DNA from 2 places in the Pseudarthrobacter sp. 05T312 genome. Region 1 is predicted to be linked to the other one. Evidence: riboswitches for the same ligand, from Rfam matches in the RefSeq annotation. Region 1 holds a riboswitch; the other holds the start of a gene.
What was found. Region 1 has a riboswitch for S-adenosylmethionine ahead of AC1DIP_RS11695 (cobalamin-independent methionine synthase II family protein). Riboswitches for the same ligand answer to the same signal wherever they lie in the genome.

Region 1 (3,407 bases):
TGCCGATGGAGCGGGAGATCCGCGTGGGGCCGATGCCGGAGCCCACCGAGGCGCCGCCGGCGGTGGGGTTGGAGGAGGTCACGAACGGGTAGGTGCCGTGGTCCACGTCCAGGAATGTTGCCTGGCCGCCCTCCATCAGGACTACCTTGCCCTCGTCCAGCGCGGAGTTCAGGACCAGGGTGCTGTCGATGACCAACGGGCGGAGCCGCTCGGCGAAGGACAGGAAGTACTCCACGATCTCGTCCACCACCACACCGCGGCGGTTGTAGACCTTGACCAGGAGTTCGTTCTTCTGCCGCAGCGAGCCTTCCACCTTCTGGCGGAGAATCGATTCGTCGAAGACATCCTGGACGCGGATGCCCAGCCGGGCCACCTTGTCCATGTAGGCGGGACCGATGCCGCGGCCGGTGGTGCCAATGGCCCGGCTGCCCAGGAAGCGTTCGGTCACCTTGTCCAGCACCTGGTGGTAGGGCGCCACCAGGTGGGCGTTGGCGGAGACCCGCAGCTTTGAGGTGTCGGCGCCGCGCGCCTGGAGTCCGTCGATTTCCTGGAAGAGGGCCTCCAGGTTCACCACGCAGCCGTTGCCGATGACGGGAACGGCGTTGGGGCTAAGAATGCCTGCCGGCAGAAGTTTGAGTTCGTACTTTTCACCGCCTACGACGACGGTGTGCCCGGCGTTGTTGCCGCCGTTGGGCTTGACGACGTAGTCAACACGGCCGCCCAGCAGGTCGGTGGCCTTGCCTTTTCCTTCGTCGCCCCACTGGGCTCCTACGATCACAATTGCTGGCATGGGATCCTCCCCCATTCGTTCGGGCCGCCCGGGCCCGGCCACCAGGTGGCAGGCCCATGCAGCGCCGTTCATGAGAATGCCCCGAACAGACCGGCCTTCGCACAGCCGCAGCACGGCGCAACGAAGCAAGAGTTCCGGGGCTCTTACCACCCAAGTTTAGCCGATAGGGCACTTTGTCCACTGTTGTGGCCCGCCGCGGCCGTGGAGGTCAGCGTGGTGACGGTCTGCTTGATCAGGTAGCCGTTGCTGCGCTGCCCGAGTGCATAGCAGGGAAGCCGCCCGCAAGGAGCCGCGACATAAAGCGGCGCAGACTTGCCCCAAGGCGGGTCTCTCCATTTATCTGAGAGTGAACCATCCGGAGCGGCCGAGAGACCTGGCTCGATGACGCCGCAGCAACCACGGTCCAGCAGGATTCCTGCGGGCCGAAGGTGCTACTGCCAGGACCGATGGAAAGGAAGATTCCAGCATGCCCCTGAACACCGACCACATCCGCGTCACCCACGCCGGATCGTTGCCCCGCACCCCTGAACTCATCGCCGCCAATGCCGCCAAGGAAACCGATGGCATCACCCCGGAATTCCTGGACCTCCTTGAAACCTCCGTGGTGGATGTGGTCCAGCGCCAGAAGGACCTCGGCATCGACATTCCCAACGACGGCGAATACGGGCACACGATGGCCAACTCCGTGGACTACGGTGCCTGGTGGAACTACTCCTTCGCACGGCTGGGCGGCCTGGAGCCAACCAACGTGGACCGCTGGGCCGATGCCCAGGTGCACCGCTCCTCCCCCGGCAACATTGTCCTGACTTCCTTCCCCGACCGGCGCGACCGGCAGGCGTTCAACGAGGCCTACAACGACCCCTCCTCGGGCATCCTGTCCCACCGCAAGAGCGTGACCCAGCCCAAGATCGCCGGACCCCTGACCTACACGGGCCAGGACCTGGTGGCATCGGACATCAAGAACCTGAAGACCGGCCTCGCCGCCGCCGGGTTGTCCGACGGCTTCGTAGCATCCCTCTCTCCCGGCTCCTGCGCCCGCGTGGCCAACGAGTACTACAAGTCGGATGAGGAACTTGTCTACGCCTGCGCCGATGCCATGCGGGAGGAATACAAGGCCATCGTCGACGCCGGCCTCACGGTGCAGCTCGACGATCCGTCCCTCGCCGAGAGCTGGGACCAGATCAATCCCGAGCCCAGCCTGGAGGACTACCTGAAGTTCATCCAGCTGCGCGTGGAGGCCACCAACTGGGCCCTCCGCGACCTGCCGCAGGAACAGATCCGGCTGCACGTCTGCTGGGGTTCCTGGCACGGCCCGCACACCACGGACATCCCGTTCGCCGACATCATCGGCTCGGTGCTGCAGGTCAACGCCGGCGCTTACTCCTTCGAGGCAGCCAACGTCCGCCACGAACACGAATGGCGCGTATGGGAGGACACCAAGCTCCCCGAGGGCAAAATCATCATCCCGGGCGTCGTGTCCCATGCCACCAACGTGGTGGAACACCCTGACCTCGTTGCCGACCGCATCGTCCGTTTTGCCGACGTCGTGGGCCGCGAAAACGTCATCGCCTCCACCGACTGCGGCCTGGGCGGCAGGGTGCACCCCCAGATCGCCTTCGCCAAGCTGGAGGCCCTCGGCGAGGGCGCCCGCCGCGCCACCAGCCGCCTCTGGTAGCTGCAAGAGGCGAAGCGGGAACCCGCCGGTTCCGTGTTCCGCCGTGGCGGATTCGCGGGACCGGCGTTTCCGTTCCCGGGGGCTTGGTAAACTGGACAAGGCCGACCCGGAGTTGGCCCACCCCAATCAACCGCCGCTGAGGTGTCGCGCCCCCGCGTGCCCATTTCCGTGGCGGCAGCAACGCCAATCCCCGCAGGAGACCCAGCACTTCATGACAGCCCTGGCCCCAGAAACATTCCACGAACAGCTCATGAGCCGCCGCTACGAACCCAGCGTTGCAGCCGTCAACGAACTGTGTGATTCCCTGCAGGAGGCCAAGCCCGGAACCGTGGTGCCCTATGTGGACCCGATGCATGACGTCGACGAATGCCGCATCATCAGCCTGTTCTCCAACATCGGCGAGGCGGACCCGTCCGGATTCATCACGGCCGGTGACCAGGACGCGGCTACCCGCATGCTGGGGCTCCAGTGGAAGCTGGGCCTGCGCCCCGAGTTCGTGATGCCGTGGAACGTCCACCCCTGGCACGTCACCGGCGAAGCCAACGGCAAGTTCACCCCGGACCAGATCCAGGCAGGCCTGAAGCCGCTGCTGAAGTTCCTGGCCCTGGTGCCCCGCGCCTCGGTCATCGTGGCGCATGGAACCGAAGCCAACCGGTTGGCCAATGCACTCCTGAAGACCGAAGTTCCGCTGCTGTGGCGCCGCGGCCTGAAGACCTACAAGGTGCGTTCCCTCAGCGGCCGTGCGTTCGCCGGTTCCCCCGCGCGCCAGGAGGAGTACCTCGAGGACATGCGCGCGGCCTACGCCGACGCCATGGCCCGCACAGGCATCGCCCGTAAAGCCTAGGGTTTCGGCAGGCTCAACCTACGACGACGGCAGGTCACCTTCCTTGGGAAGGTGACCTGCCGTCGTCGTAATTATTCGAATCTAGCCCTCGATGGCCG
Region 2 (3,407 bases), on a different contig from region 1:
TGGCCGAACTCGCACCCATCTATACGCGCATCGGCAATCCCACCCAGGATGCCGTCGAGCAACGGATCGCCAGCCTTGAAGGCGGCCTGGCGGCATTGCTGCTGAGTTCGGGGCAGGCTGCGGAGACCTTTGCAGTGCTGAACATCGCTGAGGCAGGCGACCATATCGTGGCCAGCCCCAGCCTTTACGGCGGAACCTACAACCTGTTCGCCCACACCTTGAAGAAGTTCGGCATCTCGGTGACCTTCGTGGCTGATCCTGACAACCTGGACCAGTGGCGCGACGCCGTGCAGCCCAACACCAAGCTTTTCTTCGGTGAAGTGGTGTCCAACCCGCGCCAGGACGTCCTGGATATTGAAGGCATCTCCGAAGTGGCCCACCAGGCCGGCGTGCCCCTCATCGTGGACAACACCCTTTCCACCCCATACCTGATCCGCCCCTTGGAATGGGGCGCGGACATCGTGCTCCACTCGGCCACCAAGTACCTGGGCGGCCACGGCTCGGCCATCGCCGGCGTCATCGTCGATTCCGGCAGGTTCGATTTCGGCAAGGACCCGGAACGGTTCCCCGGCTTCAACACCCCGGACCCCACCTATAACGGCCTGGTCTATGCACGCGACCTTGGCGAAGGCGGCGCGCTCGGCGCCAACCTCTCCTACATCCTCAAGGCCCGGGTGCAGTTGCTGCGCGACCTCGGCTCGGCTGTCTCGCCCTTCAATGCGTTCCTGATTTCCCAGGGCCTGGAGACGTTGAGCCTGCGGGTGGAGCGCCACGTTGCGAACGCCACGGATGTGGCGCGCTGGCTCGAGGCAAGGGACGACGTCGAATCCGTCGCCTACGCGGGGCTGCCGTCCAGCCCGTGGTACGAGCGAGGCCGCAAGTACGGGCCCAAGGGAACGGGCGCCGTCGTCGCCTTCAACCTGGCCGGCGGCGCGGAAGCCGGCAAGCGCTTTGTCGACGCCCTGGAGCTGCACTCGCACGTGGCCAACATCGGCGACGTGCGCTCCCTGGTCATCCATCCGGCGTCGACCACGCACAGCCAGCTCTCACCGGAGCAGCAGGTTGTGGCCGGGGTGCACCCCGGCCTGGTCCGGCTTTCCGTTGGGTTGGAGCACATCGACGACATCCTGGCTGACCTGGAAGCAGGCTTCCGGGCCGCCAAGGGCACCGAAGGGGCTTAAGGAACGACGCCGGCCCCCATGAGAGAGATGCCGGCCCGCCAGTAAGGAGGCCGGCAGGGGGCGCAGCAAGCCGGGAAGTCACAACCAGTCATACTCTTGGCCAGGAGCGGGGGGTGTTTCGTACACTCGAACCAGGTCATGAGTGCCAGTGACAGCCCCGGCTTGCTGGCCGGCAACCCTCCATCCGCGGTGGGGTGCCCCGGGTGAGGACCTGGCCTGCCGGTCAGACGACGGCAGGCAAGCGCGTAGAAGAGGTCTTGCCATGACGGTTACCGTCGCCCGAACCACCATCCCTGAACATGGAATCGTCCGTTACGCCTCCATTGGGGGTCTGGAACTCGAAGCCGGGGGATACCTCCCGGATGTGACCCTGGCCTACGAAACCTGGGGGACGCTCAACGCGGACGCCAGCAATGCCATCCTGATCGAGCACGCTCTGACCGGCAGTACCCATGTGACCCGCGGCGACACCGACGAAGAGGGCTGGTGGGAGCAGCTGGCCGGCCCCGGAGCTCCCGTGGACACGGACCGCTTCTTCGTGGTGTCCATCAACATCGTGGGCGGCTGCTACGGATCCACCGGCCCGTCCTCGCCCGCGCCGGACGGTAAACCCTGGGGCTCCCGGTTTCCCCTGGTCACGCTGCGCGACAGCACCGTTGCCGAAGCCCGGCTCGCGGACCAGCTGGGCATCAAGGACTGGTTCGCAGTCCTCGGCGGATCCATGGGCGGCGCACGGGCCCTGGAATGGGCCGTGACGTACCCGGAACGGGTGCAGCGCTGCGCCGTGATCTCCGTGGGAGCCGCCAGTACTGCCGAGCAGATTGCCTTCGCGCAGGCGCAGACCCTGGCCATCCGGCAGGATCCCCACTTCAACGGCGGAGACTACTACGGCGGTCCGTGTCCGGAGGAGGGGCTGGCCCTCGCCCGCCGGATCGCCCACATCACCTACCGGTCCGCCGCGGAGCTGGAAGGCCGCTTCGGCCGGGAGCCCCAGGCGCCGGAGTCGCCCCTGCAGGGGGAAGTGTTGGCCTCCCGGGGCCGCTACCAGGTGGAAAGCTACCTGGACCACCAGGGCAACAAGCTGGTGAAGCGCTTCGATGCCAACAGCTATATCGCCCTGACCGAGGCGCTGATGAGCCACGATGTCTGCCGGGGACGGGGAACCCTGGCCGAAACCCTGGCCGCCTCCACGGCGCGGTTCTTCGTGGCCGCCGTCGACTCCGACCGGCTCTATTTCCCGGCGCAGTCCCACGAACTGGCCCGGGCCCTGCCCGGGGACGTGGATGTCCATGTCATCCAGGCGCCGATTGGGCACGACGGATTCCTGACCGAAATCGGGCAGCTGGGCGGCCAGCTCCGGAGCAGCTTCCTGGTCTAAACCCCCGGCGAACAGCCGGCAATGTGCATTCCTGCAGATGCCTTCTGCACTAATCGGCGTTGAGGTTGCCCCGCGGGCAGACCATACTCATCGAATCCGGCTTTCGTGGTGTGCATCACATCCGTCTGCCATTGACTGGTCCCCGTGGTGTCGACGACGACGCCGAAGGAGTTCGCATGAGTACGGAAAGCTCCGCCGCAAGGCGTACAGAGGAAACCGACGTCAAGGCCTCAGGCCTGAAGAAAGTGGTGACGGCGTCCATGGCCGGCACGGTCGTGGAGTGGTACGAGTTCTTCCTCTACGCATCGGCCGCCACGCTGGTGTTCGGGAAGGCCTTCTTTCCCAACGCCGGCACCGAACTGGACGGCATCATCGCCGCCTTCCTTACCTATGCCGTCGGTTTCGTTGCCCGTCCCATCGGCGGCATCGTCTTTGGCCACTTCGGAGATAAGTTCGGCCGGAAGCAGCTCCTGCAGCTGAGCATCATCCTGGTGGGGGTCTCGACCTTCCTCATGGGCTGCCTGCCCACTTTCGGGCAGATCGGCTACTGGGCGCCCACGCTGCTGGTCTTCCTCCGGTTCGCCCAGGGCTTTGCCGTGGGCGGGGAGTGGGGCGGCGCGGTACTCCTCGTCGCCGAGCACAGCCCCAGCAAGTCCCGCGGCTTCTGGGCCAGCTGGCCGCAGTCGGCGGTGCCGCTGGGCAACCTGCTCGCCACGGCCGTGCTGTTCGTCCTCTCCTCCACACTGACGCAGGACGCGTTCCTGGGCTGGGGCTGGCGCGTGGCGTTCTGGCTGTCCGCCGTCATCGTCATCATCGGTTACTACATCCGCACCAAGGTCAACGACGCC

Region 2: it holds a riboswitch for S-adenosylmethionine, as region 1 does, so the genes downstream of both, metX (homoserine O-acetyltransferase MetX) here and AC1DIP_RS11695 (cobalamin-independent methionine synthase II family protein) in region 1, are expected to answer to the same signal.

The regions. Positions count from the first base shown of each region.
Region 1 covers NZ_JBFTLY010000007.1:98,882-102,288, forward strand. The annotation lists gene AC1DIP_RS11690 (adenylosuccinate synthase) at 1-790, opposite strand, end outside; SAM riboswitch class I at 1,139-1,243, shown strand; gene AC1DIP_RS11695 (cobalamin-independent methionine synthase II family protein) at 1,257-2,465, shown strand; gene AC1DIP_RS11700 (uracil-DNA glycosylase family protein) at 2,677-3,309, shown strand; gene AC1DIP_RS11705 (DUF3151 domain-containing protein) at 3,391-3,407, opposite strand, start outside.
Region 2 covers NZ_JBFTLY010000010.1:96,130-99,536, reverse strand. The annotation lists gene AC1DIP_RS14145 (bifunctional o-acetylhomoserine/o-acetylserine sulfhydrylase) at 1-1,181, shown strand, start outside; SAM riboswitch class IV at 1,316-1,431, shown strand; gene metX (homoserine O-acetyltransferase MetX) at 1,444-2,559, shown strand; gene AC1DIP_RS14135 (MFS transporter) at 2,736-3,407, shown strand, end outside.